2 regions of the Paenibacillus sp. FSL R7-0272 genome follow, and region 1 is predicted to be linked to the other one. Evidence: riboswitches for the same ligand, from Rfam matches in the RefSeq annotation. Region 1 holds a riboswitch; the other holds the start of a gene.
What was found. A riboswitch is a leader RNA that binds a small molecule or an ion and turns the genes downstream of it on or off. The one in region 1 is predicted to bind glycine.
Positions count from the first base shown of each region.

Region 2: it holds a riboswitch for glycine, as region 1 does, so the genes downstream of both, sdaAB (L-serine ammonia-lyase, iron-sulfur-dependent subunit beta) here and gcvT (glycine cleavage system aminomethyltransferase GcvT) in region 1, are expected to answer to the same signal.

Region 1 covers NZ_CP150221.1:4,885,344-4,890,298, reverse strand. The annotation lists gene gcvPA (aminomethyl-transferring glycine dehydrogenase subunit GcvPA) at 1-925, opposite strand, end outside; gene gcvT (glycine cleavage system aminomethyltransferase GcvT) at 922-2,064, opposite strand; glycine riboswitch at 2,398-2,520, opposite strand; gene gcvH (glycine cleavage system protein GcvH) at 2,867-3,259, shown strand; gene MKY23_RS21610 (PTS mannitol transporter subunit IICB) at 3,704-4,955, shown strand, end outside.
Region 2 covers NZ_CP150221.1:533,211-538,165, reverse strand. The annotation lists gene sdaAA (L-serine ammonia-lyase, iron-sulfur-dependent, subunit alpha) at 1-843, opposite strand, end outside; gene sdaAB (L-serine ammonia-lyase, iron-sulfur-dependent subunit beta) at 833-1,522, opposite strand; glycine riboswitch at 1,779-1,952, opposite strand; gene pstB (phosphate ABC transporter ATP-binding protein PstB) at 2,479-3,234, opposite strand; gene pstA (phosphate ABC transporter permease PstA) at 3,248-4,135, opposite strand; gene pstC (phosphate ABC transporter permease subunit PstC) at 4,138-4,955, opposite strand, start outside.

The DNA of each region.
Region 1 (4,955 bases):
AACCGCGTTTGCCGTTGCGATCGGTCGTCTGGCCGACGATTCGACCAGGAATCCGGCGCATGTGAGCCTGGGACACGGCGAAGTATCCGCAAGTGGGTCCGCCGAGCGAAGCGGCGATTCCGAGGGGCTGCGCATCGCCTACAACGATGTCGGCGCCCAGCTTGCCTGGGGCTTCCAGCAGACCGAGCGACATCGGGTTGGCGCTTACCACGAGCAGTCCTTTGTGCGTGTGCACAAGGTCGGCAGCCTGTTTTACATTTTCCACGGCACCAAAGAAGTTCGGGCTTTGAATCATAACCGCCGCAGTATCTTCCGAAATGGTCGCTTGCAGGGCATCCCAATCGGTAACTCCATCTTTATAACCAATCTCTACAATCTCCAGACTCAGGCCATGTGCGTATGCCTGCAATACTTGACGGGCTTCAGGGTGCACGGTGCGAGATACGATAAGCTGTTTGCGACGGGTAGCTGCGGCGGCAAGATTACCAGCTTCTGCAAAGGCCGTTGCTCCGTCATACATACTCGCGTTGGCTACCGCCATACCTGTCAGTTCACAAATATACGACTGAAATTCAAAGATAGCCTGCAATTCTCCTTGGCTGATCTCCGGCTGATAAGGAGTGTAGGCTGTATAGAACTCCGAACGGGAAATGACATGGTTGATGACTGAAGGGATGTGGTGGTCATAGATGCCTGCGCCGAGGAAGCTGGCGTGTGTTTCAAAGTTGGCATTGGAGCCAGCTTGCTTTGACATATGGCGAGTTAAGGCATATTCATCCAGTTTGGAGGACACAGGCAACTCGCCTTGGTAACGAATTTCCTGCGGGATATCTTTGAACAAATCTTCAAGTGTATCCACGCCGATCGTGGCCAGCATAGCGCTCTGGTCTTGTTCTGTCATGGGGATGTAGCGGTGCTTGCTCATGCTTGCTCAGCTCCTTGGGTAGGTGTCTTTGACGTACGTGTCCGTTTATGAAAAGGGGCCTTGACGACCTCGGCTTTTAGCTTTTTGCCACGAATCTCAATCTCCAGTGGTGTACCCAGTGCAGTATATTTGCTGTCAATCAGGGCAAGCCCCAGATTACGTTTCAAGGTCGGCGACTGTGTACCGGTTGTCACTTCACCAATCTGAACGCCATCCGCATAGATCGGGTAATGGGGCCGCGGTATGCCACGCTCCAGCACTTCGATACCGATCAGCTTGCGGGCAGGGCCGTCATTTTTTTGTTGCAACAAAGCTTCGTGTCCGATAAAAGACCCGGCGTTCAGTTTCACAAACATGCCCAGCCCTGCCTCCAGTGGAGAGATGGTTGGTGATAATTCCTGACCGTACAAAGGCAACTTGGCTTCGAATCGCAATGTATCACGTGCACCAAGTCCTGCTGGAACGAGACCTACATCAGCACCGGCTTCCATCAGTCCGTTCCATACAAGAGCTGCCTGATCAGCTGCAACATACAGTTCAAAGCCATCTTCTCCGGTGTAACCGGTTCGTGATAGCAGCAGCTTTACTCCGCATACCTCGGCATGCTGCACGAAGCGGAACGGTTCGATGGAGCTTGCATCTATCTCTGAACCTGTAACCTTCGAGAGAATATCGACCGCTAAAGGGCCTTGTAGCGCAAGCAACGCCGTTTGCTCGGAATCATTGGTCATGTTCACCCCTGGTATAATGTGCTCCTGCAACCATGCCCAGTCTTTGTCGATATTGGAGGCATTGACGACCAGCATGTAGTGTTGCTCCGCGAGTTTATAGATGAGCAGGTCATCCACCACACCGCCATCAGGATAACACATCAGCGTGTATTGTGCCTGACCTGGTACAGTTGCGGTCACGTCGTTGGTTGTCATATTTTGCAAAAAGGCTTCTGCCTGTTCACCCGTTACGGTGAATTCGCCCATATGGGATACATCAAACAGCCCGGCACGCTCGCGCACGGCTTCATGCTCTTTTTGAATACCGCTAAACTGCACGGGCAACTCCCAACCGCCAAAATCAATGCAACGTACACCTTCATATTGCGCGTATAGGGGGAAGAGTGGTGTTCTTAATAAATCAGACATCCAATCACCTCGTCATGGGCCGTAGTAGGCCAAGTATGAAAACACGTTCTGTGAGCCAGATCATTAATGCTTAAGTAATTTTAGTAATCGAGAGTTAACAGCCGCCTGTTTTACATTTTTTCATTGGTTATGTTCAGTACGATTATAGAACCTGCAATTCATTTTTTGGGAAAAAGGAAAAGGACAGGCCAAAGAACCGGCATGCCGAGTAGCACGCTGTATTCTTAGGCTCTGTCCCTTGTACCTGAGAGTTACCCCGCCGTTTATTCAGACAGGTTTCCCCTTGGGTGATCATAACGTCCGTATAGGACGATTAGATGCTCTCCAGAGTTGCGTCCTGTAAAAGTCCTTTTGCCTGAGAGATTCACCCCCGCTTGTCGGTGGTTTACTCCTTCGGCGCCGCCTCATGCACATCCCCAAACCGGGTGTACGGGCAATCTCTCCCTTTACATTCATCCGCGGTTCATACGTAGTCCAATTTACTTCAGTTGCTCTTCTCATTAAAACGTGAATACAGTCCTGATGTCAAGAACGATATCATTGAAATTGTGTAAAATACGAATATTTAATGTTTATACTATATTAATGTTCGGTTATTTTAAAAGAGTGCGCTTACTATTCTAATATTCACCATTATATGCAGAAAGAGTAGTGTGAGGTTACACACGGTGAGGTGTCGAAATTTAAATAAACTGTGAGCTAACTTGACATTTGAATCTGAAATATCATACGCTATTGTTTGGGAAAAAGGTGAAGGTCAAAGAACGCATGCACTCATTAATGAAAAGCGAGGCGGATATCGATGAGCGAATTGAGAAATGATTTCCTGTACAGTAAAGAGCACGAATGGGTGCAAACCGTAGGGGAGGATACCGTACGTATTGGCATTACCGAGTTCGCGCAGCATCAGCTGGGTGACATTGTGTTTGTAGAATTGCCTGATCTTGAAGCCGGTGTAAAAGCAGAAGACAGCATCGGTACGATTGAATCCGTCAAAACGGTATCTGATCTGTTCTCACCTGTCAGCGGCACCATTGTTGCAGTGAATGAAGCTTTGCAAGACTCGCCAGAACTGGTGAATAGCTCTCCTTACGAAGAAGGTTGGATGATCGAAATCCGTGTCGATGGAGATGTAACAGCTGCATTATCCACATTGCTGAAGGCGGATGCTTATCTTAAACATACTGAGGAATAGAATTCGACTGGATTGTCGAGTTGATTTGTACTTATTGACATATATATAATCTCACTTGAATATAAAAATCTTGTTCTTTAAACCTGCGTGAGCTATGAAGCTTATGCAGGTTTTTTTGCTGCTTTTTTCTACATATTGGAGGAATTTAAGTAGGAGTAACTTAAAATCATGAATAAAAAAATTTCAAACGGACCAAGCTATTCTATCGCTTTGCATGTTGTATATGAATAAAGTCATAGGCAATAAAAACCTTATGTATCAACGGATTGAGCATATATTCCTAATTAAAAGCGATTACATAATCCAATGTTGTCATCATTGTTCATGACGAAAGTACGCTTTCATTTGATTGAACAGGAAGGGTTTCTCGCTTAGGATTACAGCAGGGGATAAATGATACCCCCTTTCATAAGAATAATGACTTGATTCAAGGAGGATAAACCAATGAGTAATTTGGATCAAACATCCAATTCCAAAGGTGGGTTACGTGTTGGTGTGCAACGCTTCGGACGATTTCTGAGCGGTATGGTCATGCCCAATATGGGAGCATTTATTGCTTGGGGATTAATTACAGCGATGTTTATTAAAACAGGATGGTTTCCGAATGCGACAATAGAGCAGCTTGTAGGGCCGATGATTACTTATTTGCTGCCGATACTGATCGGTTACACCGGGGGTACGATGGTGCATGGCACGCGTGGTGGTGTCGTCGGGGCGATTATGACCATCGGTGTCATTGTCGGAACGGATATTCCAATGTTCCTCGGGGCCATGATTGCGGGGCCTTTCGGTGCATGGGTGATCAAGAAGTTCGATAAATCCATTGAGGGCAAGATCAGAGCCGGTTTTGAGATGCTGGTCAACAATTTCTCGGCAGGAATTATCGGCGGTATTTTGGCGATCTTTGCTTTGCTCGGTATTGGGCCGGCAGTAGAAGCCATTAGCAAAGTGTTGTCTGCTGGCGTACAAGGTTTGATGAACCTGGGCTTGCTACCACTCGTCAATCTGATTATTGAACCGGGTAAAGTATTGTTCCTGAACAATGCCATTAACCACGGGATCTTAACACCAATTGCAACAGATCAGGCAAGAGAATTAGGTAAATCCGTTCTTTACATGCTTGAGTCTAACCCGGGACCAGGACTAGGTATTTTGCTCGCTTACTGTTTCTTCGGTCGTGGAATGGCGAGATCTTCTGCACCTGGTGCGGTGGTCATTCATTTCTTCGGCGGGATTCATGAGATTTACTTCCCGTACATCCTGATGAGACCTATTTTGATTCTGGCAGCCATTGCCGGCGGTGTAGCGGGTACGTTAACGTTCATGCTAACTGGCGCAGGACTTGTTTCGGCACCGTCACCGGGTAGTATCATTGCCTATTTCCTGCTAACACCAAAAGGTGGATATATCCCCATGCTTGCAGGAGTTATCGTGGCAGCTGTAGTTTCCTTCCTGATTGCCTCTCTGCTACTCAAAACGGGTAAACAGAAGGAAGAGGATCTGGAAGAAGCCTCCAGTCGAATGAAAGATATGAAGAGCCAAGGCAATACAGCAAACGCAACCATCACAGCGGATAACCATGAAGCGAACAGAGCAGCGGATATCGCAACTTCCGTTGCATCCAAGGCAAAAGCAGATGTGAAAAAGATTGTTTTCTCCTGCGATGCAGGTATGGGGTCGAGTGCAATGGGTGCTT
Region 2 (4,955 bases), 2.2 Mb from region 1:
GCCTGTAGGTGTCTGAGCGAGCCCACCTTGCGCTGTCTCGCGGTGACGGCTTGGCATCGCACTGCCTACCTCCAACATCACGTCAATGACTTCGTCAGACGGAATGGCACTACGTACACCAGCGAGTGCCATATCTGCGGCAGCCAGTGCAGTAACGGCACCGAGTCCGTTGCGCACGATGCATGGAATCTCTACAAGGCCAGCAACCGGATCGCAGATGAGGCCCAGTGTATTTTTCAAAGCCAATCCTACAGCATGCACTACCTGCTCCGGTGTCCCTCCGCGAAGCTCCACCATCGCACCGGCAGCCATGCCAATCGCTGATCCTACTTCCGCCTGACAGCCGCCCTCGGCCCCTGAAATAAATGAATTGTTGGCGATCACGTATCCAATAGCACCGGCGCAGAACAATCCATTCACCAGATGTTCATCCGTCCAGCCAAATCGTTCCTGCGAGCTGATAAACACACCCGGAATGATGCCACAAGAGCCCGCCGTTGGGGTAGCCACGATACGTCCCATAGAGGCATTTACTTCCGATACACATAGCGCATAGGCCATGGCAAGGGCAGAAGCATCACCTGAGCATGTTTCGCCTTGGCGAATATATTCGGCCATCTTTTTCCCGTCCCCACCCGTCAGTCCGCTACGTGAGGTTGTATCTTCTGTAAGTCCTTTACGAACCGCTTCTTTCATCACCTGGTAGTACTCCGACATTTGCTTTACGACGTCTGTTTCGGGTGTGTTAGTCTCCTGCACCTGCTCTTCAATCATCAACTGTGCAATTGTTTTGGACTCCGCAGTGCAGATGGTGTTCAATTCATGTAGATGTTTAAACCGCATCCGGATCACCCCCTCTCTTCAGATCAATCACACGAATATCCAGCATATGATCCAATGAACGCAGCTTGTTCAACGTGTCTTCACTCGGCGGTGCATCCATCTCCATTGCTGTAAGCGCCTCACCATCACGAGCCTTTCGATCCACTTGCATATAGCCGATATTCACTCCAGATGAGCTAATGGTTGAGGTCACGGATGCCAGAACTCCCGCTTTATCGGCATGACGCAAAACAAGTGTCGGAAACTCTCCACTGATCTGTACGCGAAAATCATTTAAAGCATGCACAGATACACTGCCGCCACCGATGGAAGCGCCTATTAAAGAGCATGCCCGTTCGCCGTGCCACAATTCAATCTTGACCGTGTTAGGATGGGGAGCTGGCAGACCGCTGGTGTAAAATTCAACCTCCATGCCTGCTTCATCTGCATATTGCTCTGCATCCGGTATACGTGGATCATCTGTAACGTAACCCAGCAAACCACCGATTAGTGCCAGATCTGTTCCATGTCCCTGATAGGTATCCGCAAATGATCCATATAATGTAAGCCTTGCACGTTCCGGTGTGCATCCCAGCCACTGACGCGCAATTCGTCCCAATCTTGCCGCACCGGCTGTATGTGAACTGGATGGCCCCGTCATCGACGGGCCAATAATTGAAAAAACATCTTTAAATCGCACCTTGTAACCCTCCAATTGGTTTTGTCATCGACATCTGGACAAGAATCACCACAATGTTCCTGATTTACTGAATGATGACATTAAAAAAGGACAGAAGAAGGCCGTTAGCCCTCTCTCTGTCCTTGATACCTGAGAGTTTCATGATTATAACGTCAGGAAGAACAAAGCCAAGTACACTCAAGTACTCCTCTGTTCAGCGATCTGACAATCATATACCCCTTGGGTGGCGCTTCTTCCGCGCACTCTCCAGAGTTGCGTCCAACGACGGTACTTTTACCTGAGAGATTAACGGTTATGCCGGGTGCATAACTGCTTGCTCCTTCGGTGCCTAAGCCATCTGTACAGTACAGTTCTGAATCTAAATTGCATCAATCATGCCTACTTGTACTGTGCTCGATTATCCTGCTCAGGTCTCTCCCGCTCGTTATCATTCGCTATATTCTGTTATTTCATGATGAAAGTTCACCATTCTGCCATGCATTCAATCATATACAGCGTAATATGCCATACGCTATATGTCAATAAAAGTGACGTATTCTCAAAGCACATCATTTCTATATAGGATATGCTCATTTCGTTCATATGGTTCAGGGCTTGTTCGATCTTTTCTATATAAGTTGAACTAAAGATTTTACACAGTCCACTCCGTTAATGTGTAAAAGAAAAGTTCAACTTATATAGCACCGAATAACGAAGACCGCCCTCACTCCATGACAGGTACGAATCATAGACACATATGAACCTGCCAATGTACTTGTGACATAATATTATAGGCAACATTCCAGTTCGATCCTACAATTGTAGCGATTTGTGTACTCGTAAATAACTCATAAAGCATGTTCAAATATAAAAAAACACAAAAAAAAGCATGATCCTTGAACACCCTCGTTCAAAGATCATGCTGTTATTTCGTGTTTCTCTAAACATATAAATCTATGCTACACCCTTGACTCTTATTAACCAAAACGCCCCATAATATATTCCTGCGTCAAGCGGTTGTCCGGGTTAGTAAAAATGTGCTCCGTCTCCCCGTGCTCAACCATACTGCCCAGATAAAAATAAGCGGTATAATCCGAGATGCGAGCCGCCTGCTGCATGTTATGGGTAACAATAACGATGCGTAGCTCCTGCTTCAGCTCCGAGATCAATTCCTCCACTTTACCCGTAGATACAGGGTCAAGCGCAGATGCAGGCTCGTCAAGCAATAGGATCTGCGGGTCTACAGACAGCGCGCGCGCGATACAGAGACGCTGTTGCTGTCCACCTGAAAGTGCCAAGGCTGACTCATGTAGTCTGTCTTTCACTTCATCCCAGAGGGCAGCACGGCGCAAGCTTTTTTCCACGATTTCATCCAGTGCCTTCTTACTTTTTGTACCGCGGTAGCGGGGGCCAAATGCGATATTGTTGTAAATAGACTTGTGAAAAGGGTTTGGCTTCTGCCACACCATGCCGATTTTCTGACGAAGCTTGATTACATCCGTCCCCGGTTCGTTAAGGTCATTGCCGTCCATCCAGATATGTCCTTCCGTGCGGGACCCGGCAATCTCATCATTCATCCGATTTAACGAACGAAGGAATGTGGATTTCCCGCAACCGGACGGCCCGATCAGGGCCGTTACACTCGCTTCGGGGAAAGTCAGGCTGATCTGCTTCACGGCCTGAAAATGTCCATAATATATGCTTAACTGTTCCGTACCAAAAGGTATGGCCATGTGGATTTCCTCCTTATTTCGAAGCTGTCATACGGCGGTACACAACCCGGCCGATCCAGCGCGCGCTCAGATTGAATGCCAGTACCAGAATGACCAGCACGGCAGAAGCCCCTGCTGCAACTTCTTTTGAATCTGGTCCGATGCCTTCACTGTTGACTTTCCAGATGTGTACAGCTAGTGTTTCCGCAGGACGAAGTGGATTAATTGGTGATCTCGGACTTGTTGGATTCCAGTCCGTAAAGTCCAGCGGTGGACTACTCATACCCGCAGTGAACATCAGGGCCGCTGCTTCACCGAAGATCCTACCGGATGCCAGAATCGTACCAGTGATCAAGCTTGGCAGTGCCACAGGCAACAGGATGGACGTAATGATCTTCCATTTGGATAAACCAAGAGCAAGTCCTGCTTCCTTCTGCTCTTTGGGAACGGCTCGGAAAGCTTGCTCTGTCGTCCGTACCATAAGTGGCAAGTTGAAAATCGCCAGTGCCATCGCACCCGATAAGAGTGAGAAGCCCAGGCCAAACGTATTTACGATCAGCAAAAGTCCGAACAAACCGATCACGATCGATGGGAAAGATGACAATACTTCGACAACCAGTCGAATGAAACTTGTAATCCGACCCGGTTTGGCATATTCCGCCATATAAATACCTCCGCCCCAGCCGAGCGGGATGGTAATAATCAGCGTTAGTACAAGCAAAAAGATAGAGTTAAAGAGTTGCGGACCAATACCACCGCCACCTTTGAGCAATTGCGGCGCACTCGTCAGGAAGTGCCAATTGATCTGACCGATCCCCCGGAACAGAATAAATCCGAGTAAACCGAGCAAAAGTACAACAATGAATAAAGCCAGAATCACGATGACTACTGTTGCAATTTTATCCGCTGTTTTTGGCTTCATTCTCATACCCGGTTCCTCCTTTCAAGCAGGCGAACCAGAATGACGAAGACAAAGGTCATTACCAGCAGGACAAGCGCCATGCTCCACAATGCATTGTTATGAACAGAACCCATCGTGGTGTTACCCATACTCAGGGTGATTACACTTGTTAATGTTGAAGCGGATTCGAGCAGGGATGTCGGTACATGCGGCGCATTACCGATGACCATCTGTACAGCCAATGCTTCACCAAATGCACGAGCCATACCAAGGACAATACCTGTCAGCAATGCAGGTAGCACCGTCGGAATGATTACCCGATAAATCGTCTGCCAGCGTGTTGCGCCAAGCGCATAAGAAGATTCACGCAAGCCCTTAGGCAAAGCAGACAACGCATCTGCCATGATACTCGTAACTGTAGGCAGAATCATGACGGACAACACCAGACATCCGGCTGCAATCCCAATGCCGGGTCCTCCGAAGATACTGCGTAACATCGGAACAATTACGCTTAGACCGATAAATCCGTATACAACGGATGGAATACCGGAAAGCAATTCAATCGCGGGCTGCAAAATCTTTTTACCTTTACCCGGTACAATCTCGGTCATAAAGAGTGCTGCACATAGACTAAGCGGACTTGCAATCAATGCTGCAAGCAAGGTGGTTGTAAAGGAACCCGTGATAAACGGTAATGCACCATAAACGCCAGGCTCACCTGTAGGATTCCACGTTTTTCCGAAAATGAACTCACGCAGGCTGACGCCATCCTGGAAAAAGGTTGATAACCCTTTGGATGCGACAAAATATACGATGGAAAACATGACAACGATCAGGAAAA